Regions from separate parts of the Paenibacillus sp. LjRoot153 genome, predicted to be linked through region 1. Evidence: a T-box and tRNA genes for the amino acid it is inferred to sense, from the RefSeq annotation. Region 1 holds a T-box; the other holds one or more tRNA genes.
The links. The T-box of region 1 lies ahead of ACSQ8P_RS09325 (valine--tRNA ligase). A T-box ahead of a tRNA ligase gene usually reads a tRNA of that ligase, here a tRNA-Val.
Positions count from the first base shown of each region.

Region 2: it has a tRNA-Val gene. The T-box ahead of ACSQ8P_RS09325 (valine--tRNA ligase) is inferred to sense a tRNA for this amino acid. The anticodon was not compared.

Region 1 covers NZ_CAXUQH020000001.1:2,116,325-2,121,091, forward strand. The annotation lists gene ACSQ8P_RS09315 (RluA family pseudouridine synthase) at 1-491, shown strand, start outside; gene ACSQ8P_RS09320 (LysM peptidoglycan-binding domain-containing protein) at 609-1,715, shown strand; T-box leader at 1,902-2,161, shown strand; gene ACSQ8P_RS09325 (valine--tRNA ligase) at 2,218-4,767, shown strand, end outside.
Region 2 covers NZ_CAXUQH020000001.1:3,609,278-3,614,044, reverse strand. The annotation lists gene ACSQ8P_RS15140 (superoxide dismutase family protein) at 1-98, opposite strand, end outside; gene ACSQ8P_RS15135 (hypothetical protein) at 279-605, opposite strand; gene ACSQ8P_RS15130 (hypothetical protein) at 893-1,048, shown strand; gene ACSQ8P_RS15125 (alpha/beta-type small acid-soluble spore protein) at 1,209-1,421, shown strand; gene ACSQ8P_RS15120 (hypothetical protein) at 1,622-1,912, shown strand; gene ACSQ8P_RS15115 (hypothetical protein) at 1,961-2,155, opposite strand; tRNA gene ACSQ8P_RS15110 (tRNA-Val) at 2,515-2,587, shown strand; gene ACSQ8P_RS15105 (methyl-accepting chemotaxis protein) at 2,733-4,739, opposite strand.

The DNA of each region.
Region 1 (4,767 bases):
AAGATACGACAGGCGTAATACTTTATGCCAAAAATGAGTGGGCGCATGTCCTATTGGATGAAGCTATGCGGGAGAAACAAATTGATAGACGCTATGTTGCGATAGCTCAGGGGATTTTCAAAGAGAAGGAAGGACGAATTGATGAACCGATCGGTAAGGACCGGCATCAGCCGGGGAAACGAAGAGTAGCTCCCAACGGGGATCAGGCAATTACGTGTTATCGTGTTCTTCAACAAATGAAAGCTGGAGCACTCGTGGAAGTGGAGTTGGAGACGGGTAGAACACATCAAATTCGTGTCCATCTCAGCCATTTAGGTCATCCACTAGTAGGTGATACTTTATATGGAGGTTCTTCACGTTTGTTTCAGCGACAAGCCCTTCATGGAGAAAGACTTCTCTTTAAGCATCCGATTACGCAAAATGAGGTCGTTGTACACGCTCCGTATCCACTTGATTTCAAGACGTTGTTGGATCAAATGTCAATGAATTAAAAATGTAGTCATGCCTGGACTCATCCACCCATATACTTTTAGAGACAATCAAGTATATCACCCAACAATTCGGAGCTGCTTTAATGTTTCGAATTAACGGAAGGGAGGATTCATTCGGTGTCTGAACAACAACCTGGGTTACGATTTGATATTTATGAACGTGTGCATTTGCAGGAGAATTTGGCGGCAATACAAGAATTAAATGAAGTAGAATTGCTTCCGCATATTCAAGTACTAACGCTGGATGATCAGGCGATCTTAAAGGGGAATCTCCTACTTACAGGTAACTACTCTAGTGAAGAAGGCGGCAGCCCTCGCACGCTTGAGCATTTGATTCCTGTCGAAATTACGCTGCCCTTGAATCGCATTCATCGTGTAGAAGATATTCAGGTGGAAATCGAGAATTTTGATATCGACCTGTTATCAGCACGAAGCCTAAATGTAACAGGTGTACTTTCCTTGCAAGGTGTAGAAATGGTTTCTGTGCCACAAGAAAGCTGGCGGGAGGAAGAAGAGGTTACTTTTGTCCATCAAATTGAGTACCCACGCTCTGAGCCCGTCATGCCTTACGTTTCAGAACCTGTACCTACACCGGCGCCGTTTGCTCAAGAGCCACAGGTTCAACAGGTTCCACAAGTTCCACAAGTTCAACAAGTGATCCAACCACCGCCAGCGCCAGTTCTTCCTCCCCCATTACCTACGCCAACACCAACGTTGATTGCAGCTGTACCTGAACCAACGATTGTTGCGGCTCAGCCGGAAACTTATTCGGGCGATGACACGGTAGGTATCGAAGTGGAACAAATCGAGCTGAAGGTGACTCCGCATGCTGATAGCACCGTCGTTACGGAGGAGAAAAAGGAGCTTAAAGTTGCTTTTGGCAAAAAAGCAACGGACGCCGTGGAGGTTAACCCGTATGGTATTAAATCGCTATTATCTAAGGCAGGCACGTATCTTTCCGACAAGCGGCTTGCGGAAGCTGAGGCGCAAGCGGCTCTTGAGGCGGAATCGCGGATAGATGCGGTAGAGTGGCGGCGATTATTCCTTCAGAGCAGATCGGAGTCGCAAGAGTTCAGGAAGCTCAAACTATGTATCGTCCAGAAGGACGACACCTTAGAATCCATAGCGAAGCGCTATCAGCTGACGACGCGTGAGCTTCAATTGATGAATCGTCTAGGCGATCAGGATATCGTAGTGGGTCAAGTTATTTATTTGCCCAAATAAATACCTGTACATAGGCAAGAGCCTCTGGCTGCTAATAGCGGCTGGGGGCTCTTATGTTTTACCTAGTATAAATTACACCGTTTGACCCAATACTAGAAAATAATCCTGATAATTAGCGTCGAAATTATTGACTATGTGTCGATAATTCGATATCATATAGTGTAAATCATTTTCAAACCAACATATGGAATTGCAAAGATAGGGAGTAGTAGTCGGAACGCCCTTCAGAGAGTGGAACTGCAGCGCTGAGAGGTTCCTCAGGATACATCCGATCGAAGTCGCCCTGGAGCAGTAAATGTGAGTGCAATCGCCGAGTTTCGTTTCTCGTCTGCATTAGCATTTTCCGGTCGCAGCCGTTATCTGTTTAAGTGTCATGTTATTTGCTATTGGGGCAGGTCGCATGAAATGAAGGTGGTACCACGGAAGCTATACCTTTCGTCCTTTTTGGGGCGAAAGGTTTTTTTGTGTTTATAACAACTAGCCAGATATGGAGGTACTATTGATGACCGAAACTAAATTACAAACGGAAATGCCTACTACGTATGACCCTAAAGAAGCGGAGCGTAAGTGGTACGACTACTGGATCAAAAATGAGTTCTTCAAAGCAGGCAACCGTCCTGATGCGGAAACCTACACGATTGTGATACCACCTCCGAACGTAACGGGTATGCTGCACATCGGGCATGCACTTGATTTTACACTGCAAGATATTCTTATTCGTACGAAGCGGATGCAGGGTTTTGACACACTGTGGCTGCCTGGTTCTGACCATGCTGGTATTGCTACACAAACACGTGTAGAGCAGAAGCTTCGCGAGCAAGGACAAACGCGTTATGATCTTGGGCGCGAGAAATTCTTGGAGAAGGTATGGGAGTGGAAAGAATTATATGCGGATACGATTCGTGAGCAATGGGCCAAAATGGGCTTCTCTCTGGACTATTCGCGTGAACGCTTCACCTTGGATGAAGGGCTTTCGCAAGCGGTTCGTGAAGTTTTCGTAAGCTTATTTGAAAAAGGTCTCATCTATCGCGGCAACTATATTATTAACTGGGATCCAGCGGCACGCACTGCTCTTTCGGATATTGAAGTAGAATACAAAGAAGTACAAGGTGCACTGTACCACTTGAAATATGAAACAACAGACGGATCGGGTTCGATCGTCGTCGCTACAACGCGTCCGGAGACGATGCTAGGAGACACAGCGGTAGCTGTTCATCCGAAAGATGAGCGCTATAAGCACCTCATTGGGAAGTCTTTGCTGCTGCCAATTGTAAACCGTGAAATTCCGATTATTGCAGACGATTATGTTGACAAAGAATTCGGAAGCGGTGCGGTAAAAATTACACCGGCTCATGATCCGAACGATTTCGAAGTAGGTAAACGTCACGATCTGCCGCAAATTCTTGTTATGGACGAAACGGGAACGATGAACGCGAATGCCGGCCCGTACCAAGGGCAAGACCGTTTCGAGTGCCGTAAGCAAATCGTGGCTGACTTGAAAGAGCAAGGTGTTCTGATCAAAATCGAAGAGCACGTTCATCAAGTTGGACATAGCGAGCGCAGTGGGGCAGTTATTGAGCCTTACTTGTCCACGCAATGGTTCGTGAAAATGCAGCCGCTTGCTAATCAAGCGATTGAAGCACAAAAATCAGGCAAGGGTGTTAATTTTGTACCCGATCGCTTCGAGAAAACGTATTTGAACTGGATTGAAAATGTTCGTGACTGGTGTATTTCTCGTCAACTATGGTGGGGGCACCGGATTCCTGCTTGGCACTGTGCGGATTGCGGTCAAATCACCGTTGCTCGTGAAGATGCGACTGTCTGCTCCCATTGTCAAAGCTCGAATCTTAATCAAGATAACGATGTTCTGGATACATGGTTCAGCTCAGCGCTATGGCCTTTCTCCACATTAGGCTGGCCAAATGATTCTGAAGATATGAAGCGTTTCTACCCAACAAGTGTACTCGTTACTGGCTACGATATCATTTACTTCTGGGTCTCTCGGATGATTTTCCAAGGACTCGAATTTACGGGCCAAATTCCATTTAAAGATGTGCTCATGCATGGTCTTGTTCGTGATTCCGAAGGACGTAAAATGTCCAAATCTCTCGGAAACGGTGTTGATCCGTTGGAAGTGATCGAGAAATACGGTGCGGATGCCATGCGCTATATGATTTCTACGAGCAGCACGCCGGGTCAAGATTTGCGCTTCCGTTGGGAGCGGGTTGAGCAAGCTCGTAATTTTGCCAACAAGATTTGGAACGCATCCCGATTTGCTCTGATGAATTTGGAAGGCGTAAACGCAGCGGATATTGATTTGACAGGTCCATTAGGGACAGCGGATCGTTGGATCTTGCATCGTTTGAACGAGACGGTTCGTGACGTCACTCGTTTGATCGACAGCTACGAATTCGGTGAAACAGGGCGTCTGCTCTATAACTTCATCTGGGATGATCTCTGCGACTGGTACATTGAGTTCAGTAAACTGAGCTTATATGGAACGGATGCAGCGGCGAAAAAGCAGACACAATCGGTTCTAGCTTATGTATTAGATCAAACGCAACGTTTGATTCATCCGTTCATGCCGTTTATCTCAGAGGAGATCTGGCAGCATTTACCGCATGTGGGAGATACGATTACGTTGGCGGCTTGGCCGACAGAGAATGCCGCCTTCGAAGCGCCAGATGCGATTCGTGAGATGGAGCTTTTGATGGAAGCAATTCGTTCCGTTCGTAATATCCGTGCTGAAGTGAATGTGCCGATGAGTAAGAAAGTCGAGCTACTGATCAAACCAGCTAGTGCAGAGACACAGGACATTCTCAGCAAAAATGAAGAATACCTGAAACGCTTCTGTAACACGTCCCTGCTTGAAATTGACCTTACAATGACAGCACCAGACAAAGCAATGACGGCGATTATCACTGGGGCTGAACTTTACTTACCATTAGCGGGCTTGATTGATATCACGCAAGAGCTTGCACGCTTGGACAAAGAGCTGCAATCCTTACATGGTGAAGTTGAGCGCATCGAGAAAAAGCTAGGTAATGAAGGC
Region 2 (4,767 bases), 1.5 Mb from region 1:
GTGGTGGCCTCTGATACTGAGGTACTTTTAACTGTTTGGCAACCTGTCAACATCATGAGACCCAAGCAGGTCGTCATCATAATTTGAACTGATTTCATTTTGTACAATCCTCCTGTAAAACCATACATTGGTATATGCTACCCTTAGGATGCACAACTGCCCTTCACGATAACCACATGACAACTAACAAATTTTCTAAACCATCCGTTTCAAATGCAAAAAACCTGCAATCTTTCGATTACAGGGGCATCCTCTTCTTCCATGCGTTTTAAATGAGATTACAAAATAGTCATGAGCTTGGCGATGATTTGTAGGTTTTCTAATTTCCGTTTGTAAAAGTGAAACTCCACCTTCGTATGCTCAACCGCATCTTCCATCTGTAGAACCTGTTTTTGTAGTTCTTTCGTGTGTGGCCATAATTCCGCTTGCCGCTGAAGCTCATTCTTCCCTGTTACGAGGCCTTCACCAATTACTTCATACTCCTTCGTTAGAAGCATATGCTTTGCCCAATTCAATTCAGATACGGCATCGACATAAATAGCTTCCGCTTGTTTCAGCAATTCCGGTACAAGTTGTAGCTCTAAAATAACATCCGACCGATTCATTCGGATTCCTCCTATGAGTTTTCATAGAAACTCAGCATAGTAAAACATTGAATATTGTTGCTTAGCCTCATTTATATTCATAGTAAAACAAAACATGCATACAAGCTGAAACCCTTGAAAATAGTAGGTTTTCTCCTTTCATTCGACTTACTTCGCATGATAATTTCCCTATAGAATGACAAAACAATTAAGTCTACATTAAATCTGATAGATTCGCTTTCATCCTACTTGTATAACCTATTAGAAATGCTACAATGTTACTATACGTATCGGAGGAGGTGACAAACATGAGCCAAGAAGAAGAAGTTGTTTCACAAAACGAAGAAGAAATCTCTGCTGAATCCACTGAAGAAGTGGTAAGTCAAGAGGCTGAAGAAGTGATCGCAGAAGCGATTGAAGAAGCAGCTGCTGCAGAGGAAGAAGCAGAACAATCCGAAGAATAATGAAACCGTTATCATACATGATCAAATATCCCCCTCAACTTCACAGTTGGGGGTTTATTGATTTTAACATACTAAAAATTATTTTTTTTTGATTTCAGCGAATAAATATTCTGAACATTCAAATAATACTGGTGTACCAATAAAAAGGAGATGATTTTGAATGGCTAACAGATCAAACACTTTAGTCGTACAAGAAGCAAAGGCAGCACTTGATCAAATGAAGTATGAAGTCGCTCAGGAAATTGGTGTCCCTCTCTCCCCTTCTGGTTACAACGGTAATTTGGCAACACGTGATGCTGGCTCAATCGGTGGCAACATCACAAAAAGATTAGTGCAAATGGCTGAACAATCTTTAGGCGGCTACAAACGCTAATCCTTTGATGTAGGAGCAAGCTCAAAAAAGACTGAATCACTCGATCCTCCTTAGAGTGACCTTCAGTCTTTTTTCTATTTCCTTCAAATTCCTCCGGTTTCCCTTGAATTTCCTCACCAGTTTCTGCAAACGTCTATAATTAATCCTCTAGTTTTAGTATGATTATCTTGCCCCTAACTAGAAAAAGGAGTGTTGAATCCATGAATACGCAATATGAAATTTTCCGCGATCCTTTCCGCATGTTAATTCTACTGGCCACATTAGTGAGCGAAAAGCAAAACGAACCTGCCCTTCAATTTGACAAAGTTCCTTTTTTCGAAAACGATACCTTTCTTATTCAGCATGACAAGTTTGTGTATAAAAAAAATCTTACAGAAATCACTTGGTTCCAATTTCTAGGAAGAGACATCGCTTGCAGTAAAGATCTCTCACGTGAAGAGTATAATAAAATGTTCGTTGATTGCCTTGCGTCCTTATATCACATTGCATAAAAAAACGAAGGAGCTGATCACTTAGATCTGCTCCTTCGCCTATTTCAGTTACTTTTTCTTTACTTCTTCTACAAATACGTCACTCGCATCACGCGTGCTGCCGAGCTCAAGAATCGTATATTTCTTCTCACCGATCATGATCACATCTTCCACTTCAGGTAGTGGATCGCCCAGATATACAGTTCCTAAATACATATTACTACTCTTCAAACGTAAATTCCAACGATGTTGTTGTTTCGTCATAGCCTAATCCTCCCAAACTCTAATGATCTCAAGTTACCATAAATTCACGCAAGATGAAAGCCATACTAGGAAACATCGCATAGTTATGATACATTAACTTCACATTCATGACTAGAGAGGCTGACAACTTGCAATGACATCACGAGGAATTACACCAGATGAGCTATCCCTTCTACTCGCAAAAGAAAAAAAATCTTCAAACGAAGAAACCGATTCAATCTCCTTTATTCCGCGTTCCAAAAAGAAACGAAAGCCTTATTCCATCCTGCATAAGCTGATCTTTTTCTGGCGTAAGTAACACAGCCCAACAATTGACAATATCTCGATTTTTTGTTATATTACTACCTGTATCCATAAACGACTTGTTAGCTCAGCTGGGAGAGCACTATCTTGACAGGGTAGGGGTCAGTGGTTCGAGCCCACTACAGGTCATATAACACAGAAACCCGTGAAGCCTTCTGCTTCACGGGTTTTCTTTTTTTTAATTACAATACCTAACGGACTACTTCAACATCTTCCGTTCACTTCTCGCCAATGCAAAAAAAGAACCCCTCCCAGGGTTCTTAAACAAAAGACTTCACACCTTAAATCTATCAACCACATTTTGCAAGCTTGTCATCTGATCATGAAGCTCTATCGATTCTTTATGTACTCGATCGAACATTTGTCCCAGCGTCTCGACGTTGGCCAAAACTTCCTGGGAACTTGCTGCCGTTTCTTCGGTACTCGCTGAGGAAAGCTCGATAAATCCAACGATTATGTTTTTACGGTTATCGACATGCTCCATATCTGCCGAGATACTTTCAATGGATTCGTGAATTTGCAGCAAAGAGGAATTAATGAAATCAAATGTATCCGATGTCTGTCCTGCGTTCTCTTCTTGTGAACCAACGATGTGAAGCGACTGCTCCATCGCTGCGGATGTTTGCTGTGCAGAGTGCAAAACATTCTCAATCAACGTCTGAATATGCTCAGATGCCTCGCCTGCTTGAACTGAAAGTGTTCTCACCTCAGCAGCGACTACGGAGAATCCGCGGCCGTTTTCTCCAGCTCGTGCTGCCTCAATTGAAGCGTTAAGCGCAAGTAAATTCGTTTGTCTCGAGATGGCGTGAATCGTGGTGACCATCTCTTTAATGGCGTCAATATCCTGCATAAGTTTGCTTACGCTAGACGCTACTTCTTTGGTCACGTAAACGTTATTGCGGATCAACTCGATCATCGCTCGCATCGCTTCAGCGCCACGCTCCTCCTTCTCGCGAATAATCGCACTATTATTCTGTAGAATTTGAACATGTCCCTTCGTGTCATCAATTAATTCCGCCAATTCGTGAACGCCATTTAATCCATCCTCTACTACCTCTGCCTGACTTGAAGCGGCCGTCGCCAATTCGTGGATGGTCGTATTAATTTCATAGGAAATCATATTGGTTTGCTTCATCGAATCTTTAATATGATCGGCATTACCTTTACTCAGACTTGCAGATTGTTTGACATCCTTGACAATCACATGAATTTTCTCAATAAATTGATTGGTCGCCATCGACAGTCTGCCGATTTCATCCATCGAGCTATCGGGAAGCCTTCTCGTTAAATCTCCATCCCCCTGAGCAATAGCAACCATGGCTGATTGTAGTCTCTCCAACCTTTTAAACTGGCGACTAACAATATAAAATAATATACCCCATGCAATTAGTAAGCCTGCCAATGTGGCTATACATGTCGTGTAGAAGAAGTTTGTCAAGACTTGCTCAGACAACGTCAGTACAAGCACTTGACCCGTCGACAAAGCTCTAAAGTAATACTTCGCTTTCGTACCATTGTACGACATCGTCTGATATGCTTTGTGGTCCCCGGTTAGACTAACGCTAAGGGAGTCTAGCAGCTTCGCGTCTAACTGCGTAATGGCATCATCGGATGAGGCAACGAGTTTGCCCGTGGAATCAACGACTCCCGCGAATAGCACATCTCCGCCCAGCTCTGACTTTAATTGCGTCAGCACCGGCTTCGCCCCTATTTTACTATCGAGTTCAGTTAGCGTAGCTCCATCTCTTCCCGTTTGTACAATGCGTGGAGAAGACCAACCGGACACTCCGACATATTTATACACTTTAGGATCGACACTTCGCTGTTGAGCCGGCTGTGTTACGATTTTCTGCTTACCAGAAATTAAATCCATAAACTCGTAAGCTTGATTTTTAGGATCAGCACCGAAATTGAAATCAATCTTTTCGCCCGCATTCGTTAGTACTAACTGACCCTGTGCATTGGTAATCCAAAACTCATCTATACCGGAGCGCTCAGCTATTTCGACTGCTTGCTTATAATTCATCGGGATTTTATCATACATATACGACAGAAGGGCTGCTTGTCCGACCATCTCCTTCTCCATCACACTTTCCGTTGTCTTTCTCGCAATTATTGCGTTTTCAATACCAATTCTAGCCGTTTCTAGCGTCGTAAAGCCTTTTTCATGAAGACTTTCTGCCGTCTGCTGATACGTAAGTGTCGCTGTCCCTACGGACACAGCAAACAATACGACCATTAAAGGCCAAATGATTTTGTACTTGATTGATTTGATAGCCATCTTGTTCTCCCTTTTCTGTAGTTTCAAT